Regions from separate parts of the Billgrantia desiderata genome, predicted to be linked through region 3. Evidence: predicted binding sites of a transcription regulator. Region 3 holds the regulator's gene; each other region holds the start of a gene.

Region 1 (2,268 bases), on a different contig from region 3:
GGCCGGGTCGTTGAGGCCCAGCCGTCGGCAGATCTTGTCGAAGCGCTGGGCGATCAGCTCGGCGAACACTCCCTCGCCGCGCATGCGCTTGCCGAAGCGGCTGTCGTAGTCGGCACCGCCGCGACTCTGCCGCACCAGACTCATCACCTTGCGTGCCCGCTCGGGGTAGTGGGCCTCCAGCCAATCCTCGAACAGCGGCGCCACCTCCCGTGGCAGGCGCAGCAGCGTCCAGCCGGCCCACTGCGCGCCGGCGTCCCGTGCCGCTGCCAGCAGGCGGTCCAGCTCATGGTCGGTCAGGCCCGGTATCACCGGCGCCACCATCACCCCCACCGGGATGCCGGCCTCGTGCAGCCGCTGCACGGTGCGCAGGCGCGCGGCGGGGGAGGCGGCCCGGGGCTCCAGGCTGCGCTTGAGTTCGGTGTCGAGGCTGGTCAGGCTGATCGACACCCGCACCAGCCGCCGGCGGGCCAGCTCCCCCAGCAGATCCAGGTCGCGCAGGATCAGCGCGCTCTTGGTGATGATCGACACCGGGTGGCGGCACTCAAGCAGGAAGCCCAGTATCTCGCGGCTGGTGCCGCGCTCCGCCTCCAGCGGCTGATAGCAGTCGGTGTTGCCGGAGAAGGCAATGGGGCGACACACGTAGCTGCGCTTGCAGAACTCCTCGCGCAGGCGATCCACCAGGCCGCTGCGGGCAATCAGCCGGGTCTCGAAGTCGATGCCCGGCGACATGTCCCAGTAGGCGTGGCTCGGTCGCGCATAGCAGTAGATGCAGCCGTGTTCGCAGCCGCGGTAGGGGTTGAGGGAGCGGTCGAAGGCCAGATCCGGGGAGTCGTTCCACGCCAGCGCGCTGCGTGCCCGCTCCTCGCTGACCACCGTGGCCAGGCGCGTCGGCATCTCCTCCTGCCACCAGCCGTCGTCCTCCGTTTCGCTGTGGGTGGGGGCGAAGCGGTTGCTGGGGTTGTAGGTGGCGCCGCGACCCTTGCGCGTTTGCTTGATGTCGAAGTGGGGCATGGCGAGCCTTCATTTAACTGTATTCATATACAGTATAGTGGGGCATTGGCCAGGTGCCAATCGTCAACGGCTCCACCTGGCGGGCATTTGTCCGGGGTTTCCTTTACGCTTTGCCGTATGGATGCCATCTCCGACAGTCAATCCGAGCGCCAGGGCGAGGCGCTCTACTCGGTTCAGGGGCTGTGGTGCACCAGCTGCGCCCTGGCCGTCGAGGCACAGCTGGCCCGCATGCCCGGCGTCAGCGCCGCCAGCGTGCACTACCCCAGTGCCACCCTGCTGGTGCAGGGGCAGCCGCCGGCGCTCGAGGAGGCGCGGCTGGCCGCCGCCGTGAGCCGGCTCGGCTACCGCCTCGGTCCCCCCGAAGCGATAGGCGATGCCGAAGCGCGGCTAGATGCCGAGAGCCGCTATCTCACCCTGCGGCTGCTCATGGCCGTGGCCTTCGGCATGTGGACCATGCTCGCCTCGCTGCTGATCTATGCCGGTGCCATGCCCAGTGCCGAGCTGGACGTGATCATGGCCTGGGTTTCGGGCGCATTCGCCCTGCCGGTCGTCACCTACGTGGCACTGCCGTTCTACCGTGCCGGCTGGCGCACGACCCGAGCATGGCGACCCGGCATGGATGCGCTGGTGGCGCTGGGCGCGCTGACGGCGGTGGGCGTATCGCTGTGGCTGCTGATGCTGGGCTCGCCGGAGGTCTATTTCGATACCGCGGTGATGTTGGTCACCCTGCTGCTGGTCGGTCGGCTGGTGGAAACCCTGTGCCGCCACCGCGGGCTGCGTGCGCTCCAGGCGTTGCATCGGCCGCCGGCGCAGGTACAGCGCTGGGTGGCGGATGCCTGGCACTCCTGTGCGCTGGAAGCGGTGGCGGTGGGGGATCGGCTGCGCGTCGAGCCCGGCGAGACCCTGCCGCTGGATGGCGTCCTCCGCGATGGCGAAGCGTTGCTCGACCTCTCACCGCTGACCGGCGAAAGCGCGCCGCGGCGCTGCCTGCCGGGCGATGCCGTGGCGGCCGGCTGCCGTAACCGCGGTGCGGCGCTGGTATTCGAGGTCACCGCGCCCGCCGGCGAGTGTCGTCTGGACCGGCTGCGCGAGCAGATGTGGTGGCAGCAGGCGCGCAAGGGCGAGCTGCAGCGGCTGGCGGACCGCTTCGCCGGCTGGCTCAGTCCTCTGGCGGTGGTGCTGGCATTGCTTACCCTGGTGGCGACCTGGCTGGCCGGCGTGCCGACCGAGGAGGCCTGGGTGAGGGCGCTGTCGGTG
Region 2 (2,268 bases), on a different contig from region 3:
GTCCCTTGCTCGTCGCCGGGTCGCCGATCTGCTCGCAGATCGCCACCGATTCGCCGGCCTTGACCAGGCGCGCCAGGTAGCCCTCGGCGCTGTGGTAGGGTACGCCGGCCATGGGGATCGGCTTACCGGCGGACTGGCCGCGCTGGGTCAGGGTGATGTCGAGCAGGGCGGCGGCGCGCCTGGCGTCGTCGAAGAACAGCTCGTAGAAATCGCCCATGCGATAGAAGAGAAGCACGTCGGGATGCTCGCGCTTGATCTTCAGGTACTGGGCCATCATCGGGGTGTGGGCCGGCATGGCCGTCTGGACCGCGTCGTTCATGCGTTCTCGGCTGGCTCGTCGATTGTATGGGGCGTGGGAGGGCAAGGTTAACATGCACGGCCCGGAGCCGACACGCTCGGGGCCGGCGGGAATCTGCGCAGAGGATGGCCTGTCGCCGCGGAAAGGATGCGCTATGGTGGCAGGCAGTCCCATTCGATCAGGAGCGATACCATGCCGCATAGTGCTTCCAGCCTGGCCAACCTCGATCTCACCACGCTGGCCGAGCGCCTCGGGCGGCGCTGCCGCGAGCAGGGCGTCAGCGTGACTGCGGCCGAATCGTGCACCGGCGGCGGGGTGGCCAGTGCCATCACCGCGGTGGCGGGCAGTTCGGACTACTTCGAGACCGGCTACGTGACCTATTCCAATGCGGCCAAGGCCCGTCTGCTGGGCGTGCCCGAGGCGCTGATCGCCCAACACGGTGCCGTCAGCGGCGAGGTGGTGGAGGCGATGGTGGCGGGCGCCTGTCGTGACAGCGGCGCCAAGCTGGGAGTGGCGATCAGCGGCGTGGCCGGGCCCGATGGCGGTACGCCGGAGAAGCCGGTGGGCACCGTATGGCTGGCCTGGGGCAGTGAGCATGAGCAGCGCGCCGAGCGCTTCCACTTTCCCGGCGACCGCCGGGCGGTGCGCGAGCGGGCGGTGCGCGAGGCCATCGTCGGGCTGATTCGCTACCTGGAGAACCCGCCGGGGCAGGCACGTTGAACGAGTGACTAGGCGCGCGGCGTTTTTTTCGTCATACTACTGTCCAACCATACAGTGTCCGGGCGTGCTCCCCTTGGCGGCCCACCATTCATCATTGTATTTGCAGCATTGCATTTGCAGCGTCTGCGAGTTCTGCGAGGAGAGCCTCATGGCACAGGATGAAAATCGTTCCAAGGCATTGAATGCCGCCCTTTCCCAGATCGAGCGGCAGTTCGGCAAGGGTACCGTGATGCGCCTGGGCGATGCGCCGCGGGTGGCGATGCCCTCGGTGTCCACCGGTTCGCTGGGGCTGGACATCGCCCTGGGCATCGGCGGCCTGCCCTTTGGTCGCGTGGTGGAGATCTTCGGTCCGGAATCCTCGGGCAAGACCACCCTGACCCTGTCGGTGATCGCCCAGGCCCAGAAGCAGGGCAAGACCTGCGCCTTCATCGATGCCGAGCACGCCCTCGACCCGAGCTACGCCGAGAAGCTCGGCGTCAACCTCGACGACCTGCTGGTATCGCAGCCGGACACCGGCGAGCAGGCGCTGGAGATCTGCGACATGCTGGTGCGCTCCGGTGGCGTCGACGTGATCATCATCGACTCGGTGGCGGCGCTCACCCCGCGGGCCGAGATCGAGGGCGAGATGGGCGACTCTCACGTCGGCCTGCAGGCGCGCCTGATGTCCCAGGCGCTGCGTAAGATCACCGGCCACATCAAGAACGCCAACTGTCTGGTGGTGTTCATCAACCAGATCCGCATGAAGATCGGCGTGATGTTCGGCAGCCCCGAGACCACCACCGGCGGCAACGCACTGAAGTTCTACGCCAGCGTGCGCCTCGACATCCGCCGCACCGGTTCGGTCAAGCAGGGCGACGAGGTGACCGGCAACGAGACCCGCGTCAAGGTGGTGAAGAACAAGGTGGCACCGCCGTTCCGTCAGGCCGAGTTCCAGATTCTCTACGGCAAGGGCATCTACCACGCCGGTGAGGTGATCGATCTTGGCGTACAGTGCAACCTGGTCGACAAGGCCGGCGCCTGGTACAGCTACAAGGGCAACAAGATCGGTCAGGGCAAGGCCAACGCCGCGCAGTTCCTCGAGGACAACCCGGCGGTGATGGAGGAGATCGAGAGCCAGATCCGCGGCCAGCTGCTGGCCACGGCGGCGCCCAAGGAAGAGGAGGTCGCCGAGCCGCTGGCCGCCGAGGCCGAGCGCGAGGACGACCTGCTCTAAGCATGCTGCTCTAAAACCATGTTGCGCTAAACCATGC
Region 3 (2,268 bases):
TACCTTCACGAAGGCGCCCGACACGGGCGGGTGGCCGTGGCGAGCCAGACGCGCCTCCAGCCGCTCGCAGAGCGGGATCAACTGTTCGTAGCACTGGGCCAGATCGGGCAGATCGCTGGCAAAGGTGGTCTCCACGCTCACCGACTTGCGCTCGCGCTCGATACGCACCGGCCGCTCGTCGATGCCCCGCGACAGTTCGAACAGTCGGCGACCGAACTTGCCGAACTCCTGCAGCAGGCGTTCCAGCGGAACCTGCTGCAGATCTTCGCAGGTGACGATCTCGAGCGTCTCGAGACGCTTGGCCGTGGCCGGGCCGACCCCGTGCAGCTTGGTCACGGGCAACTGGCGCAGGAACTCGTCTACCTGGTCCGGGGCGATGACGGTGAGGCCGTCCGGCTTCTCCCAGTCGCTGGCGATCTTGGCCAGAAATTTCGCTGGGGCCGCGCCCACCGAGACGGTGATCCCGACGCGTTTGAAGCACTCCTCCTTCAACCAGCGCGCCATCCAGGTGGCGCTGCCAGAAAAGCGGGTGACGTCGGTAACATCAAGGAAGGCCTCGTCCAGCGAGAGCGGTTCCACCAGCGGAGTCAGCTCGTGGAAGATGGCCAGCAGCTGCTGCGAGGCTTCGCGGTAGCGATCGAAGTCACCCTTGAGCAGGGTCAGGTGGGGGCACAGGCGCAGAGCCCTGGCAGTCGGCATGGCAGAGCGGATGCCATAGGCCCGCGCCGGATAGTTGCAGGTGGCGATCACCCCGCGACCCTCGGCGCTGCCGCCGATGGCCAGCGGCACCTCACGCAGCGCCGGGTTGTCGCGCATCTCCACTGCGGCATAGAAGCAGTCGCAGTCGGCATGCAGAATCTTGCGACTCATCAGTGTCGTTCCGCTCAGCTGGAGCGCTTTCTGAGCGATGACCAGACTAGGCGGAGCTCGACGAGGAAGCGGAGTTGACTGTTGTAGTCAATGAGCATTCCGAGGAGAGCTCCAACGCCGTATGGTCGAGTTCAGGAAGCGATCAACCCAAGGCTTGGCCGTTGCCGCCGCGTATGACCCCCACCCCAATCCCCTCGATCTCGAGTTCCTGATGGCGCAGGTCGACCTCGATGGGAGCGAACTCGGGATTCTCCGCTTCCAGCACGACGCGGTGCCCCTGGCGATGAAAGCGCTTGACTGTCACCTCGTCTTCGAGGCGTGCCACCACGATCTGGCCGTCGCGCACACGCTCGGTGCGATGGACCGCCAGCAGGTCGCCTTCGAGGATGCCGATATCCTTCATCGACAGGCCGCGAACCTTGAGCAGGTAGTCGGCGCGGGGCGTGAAGTAGTCCGGCGGCAGCGGGCAGTAGCGGTCGATATGCTCGGCGGCGAGGATCGGGCTGCCGGCGGCGACCTCACCGATCACCGGCAATCCCTCGCTGCTGGGCTCCAGAGCGGCGGTATCGTTCTCCTGAGCCGGCAGGCGTATGCCGCGCGAAGTGCCGCGTATCACCCGGATCACGCCCTTGCGCTCCAGCGCACGCAGGTGCTCTTCGGCGGCATTCGGCGAGCGGAAACCCAGGGCCCGGGCGATCTCGGCCCGAGTGGGGGGGTAGCCGAGCTCTTGCATGGTCTTGACGATGAAGTCGTACACGTTCTGCTGGCGCGAGGTGAGAGGGCGGCTCATGGCGAACTCCGATGGCTGTCTTGCTCTATTGTGCAAGTATACAGCATGGAAGTCTATCCAGTAAAAGTGAAGTTCATTAGGCAGCGTTTCACAGTGCCGTTTAAAACGCTGAGGCAACGCTATGCATTGTGTGAAGGCAGCGAATGACGTAGACTTTTGTAATGTTTAAAACAGGCGTTTCCAGCGGAAATTGATCATGGCCCAGACCGATACCGTCACGCGCATTCTCGATACCGCCGAGGTGCTTTTTGCCGAACGCGGCTTTGCCGAGACCTCACTGCGCACCATTACCAGCAAGGCGCGCGTCAATCTGGCGGCGGTGAACTATCACTTCGGCTCCAAGAAGGCGCTGATTCAGGCGGTATTCTCCCGCTATCTCGATCCTTTCACGGTGCGTTTCCATCACGCCCTCGATGAACTCGAGGCGCAACATGCCGGGGGCGTCATCCCGTTGGAAGAGCTGCTCGAGACCATGGCGCGTACCGTACTCGAGGTGCCGGCGGAAAAACATAGCCTCAAGGTATTCATGAAGCTGCTGGGGTTGGCCTACAGCCAGGCCCAGGGGCATCTGCGGCGGTACATCCAGGAGGAGTACGGCAGCGTCTTCA

The links. Region 3 encodes LexA, which represses DNA repair genes until DNA is damaged. Its sites were predicted from a motif close to TACTGTNTANNTANACAGTA; they were not measured.
Region 1: a site for LexA is predicted at 1,027-1,046, ahead of C4S71_RS02450 (PA0069 family radical SAM protein). Genes of this name have one in related genera too.
Region 2: a site for LexA is predicted at 1,056-1,075, ahead of recA (recombinase RecA). Genes of this name have one in related genera too.

The regions. Positions count from the first base shown of each region.
Region 1 covers NZ_FNVC01000002.1:17,800-20,067, forward strand. Annotated here, with positions in the region: gene C4S71_RS02450 (PA0069 family radical SAM protein) at 1-1,011, opposite strand, end outside; gene C4S71_RS02455 (heavy metal translocating P-type ATPase) at 1,129-2,268, shown strand, end outside.
Region 2 covers NZ_FNVC01000025.1:69,856-72,123, reverse strand. Annotated here, with positions in the region: gene mutS (DNA mismatch repair protein MutS) at 1-319, opposite strand, end outside; gene C4S71_RS18640 (CinA family protein) at 491-1,018, shown strand; gene recA (recombinase RecA) at 1,167-2,231, shown strand; gene C4S71_RS18630 (regulatory protein RecX) at 2,265-2,268, shown strand, end outside.
Region 3 covers NZ_FNVC01000001.1:65,130-67,397, forward strand. Annotated here, with positions in the region: gene dinB (DNA polymerase IV) at 1-870, opposite strand, end outside; gene lexA (transcriptional repressor LexA) at 1,013-1,660, opposite strand; gene C4S71_RS00365 (TetR/AcrR family transcriptional regulator) at 1,857-2,268, shown strand, end outside.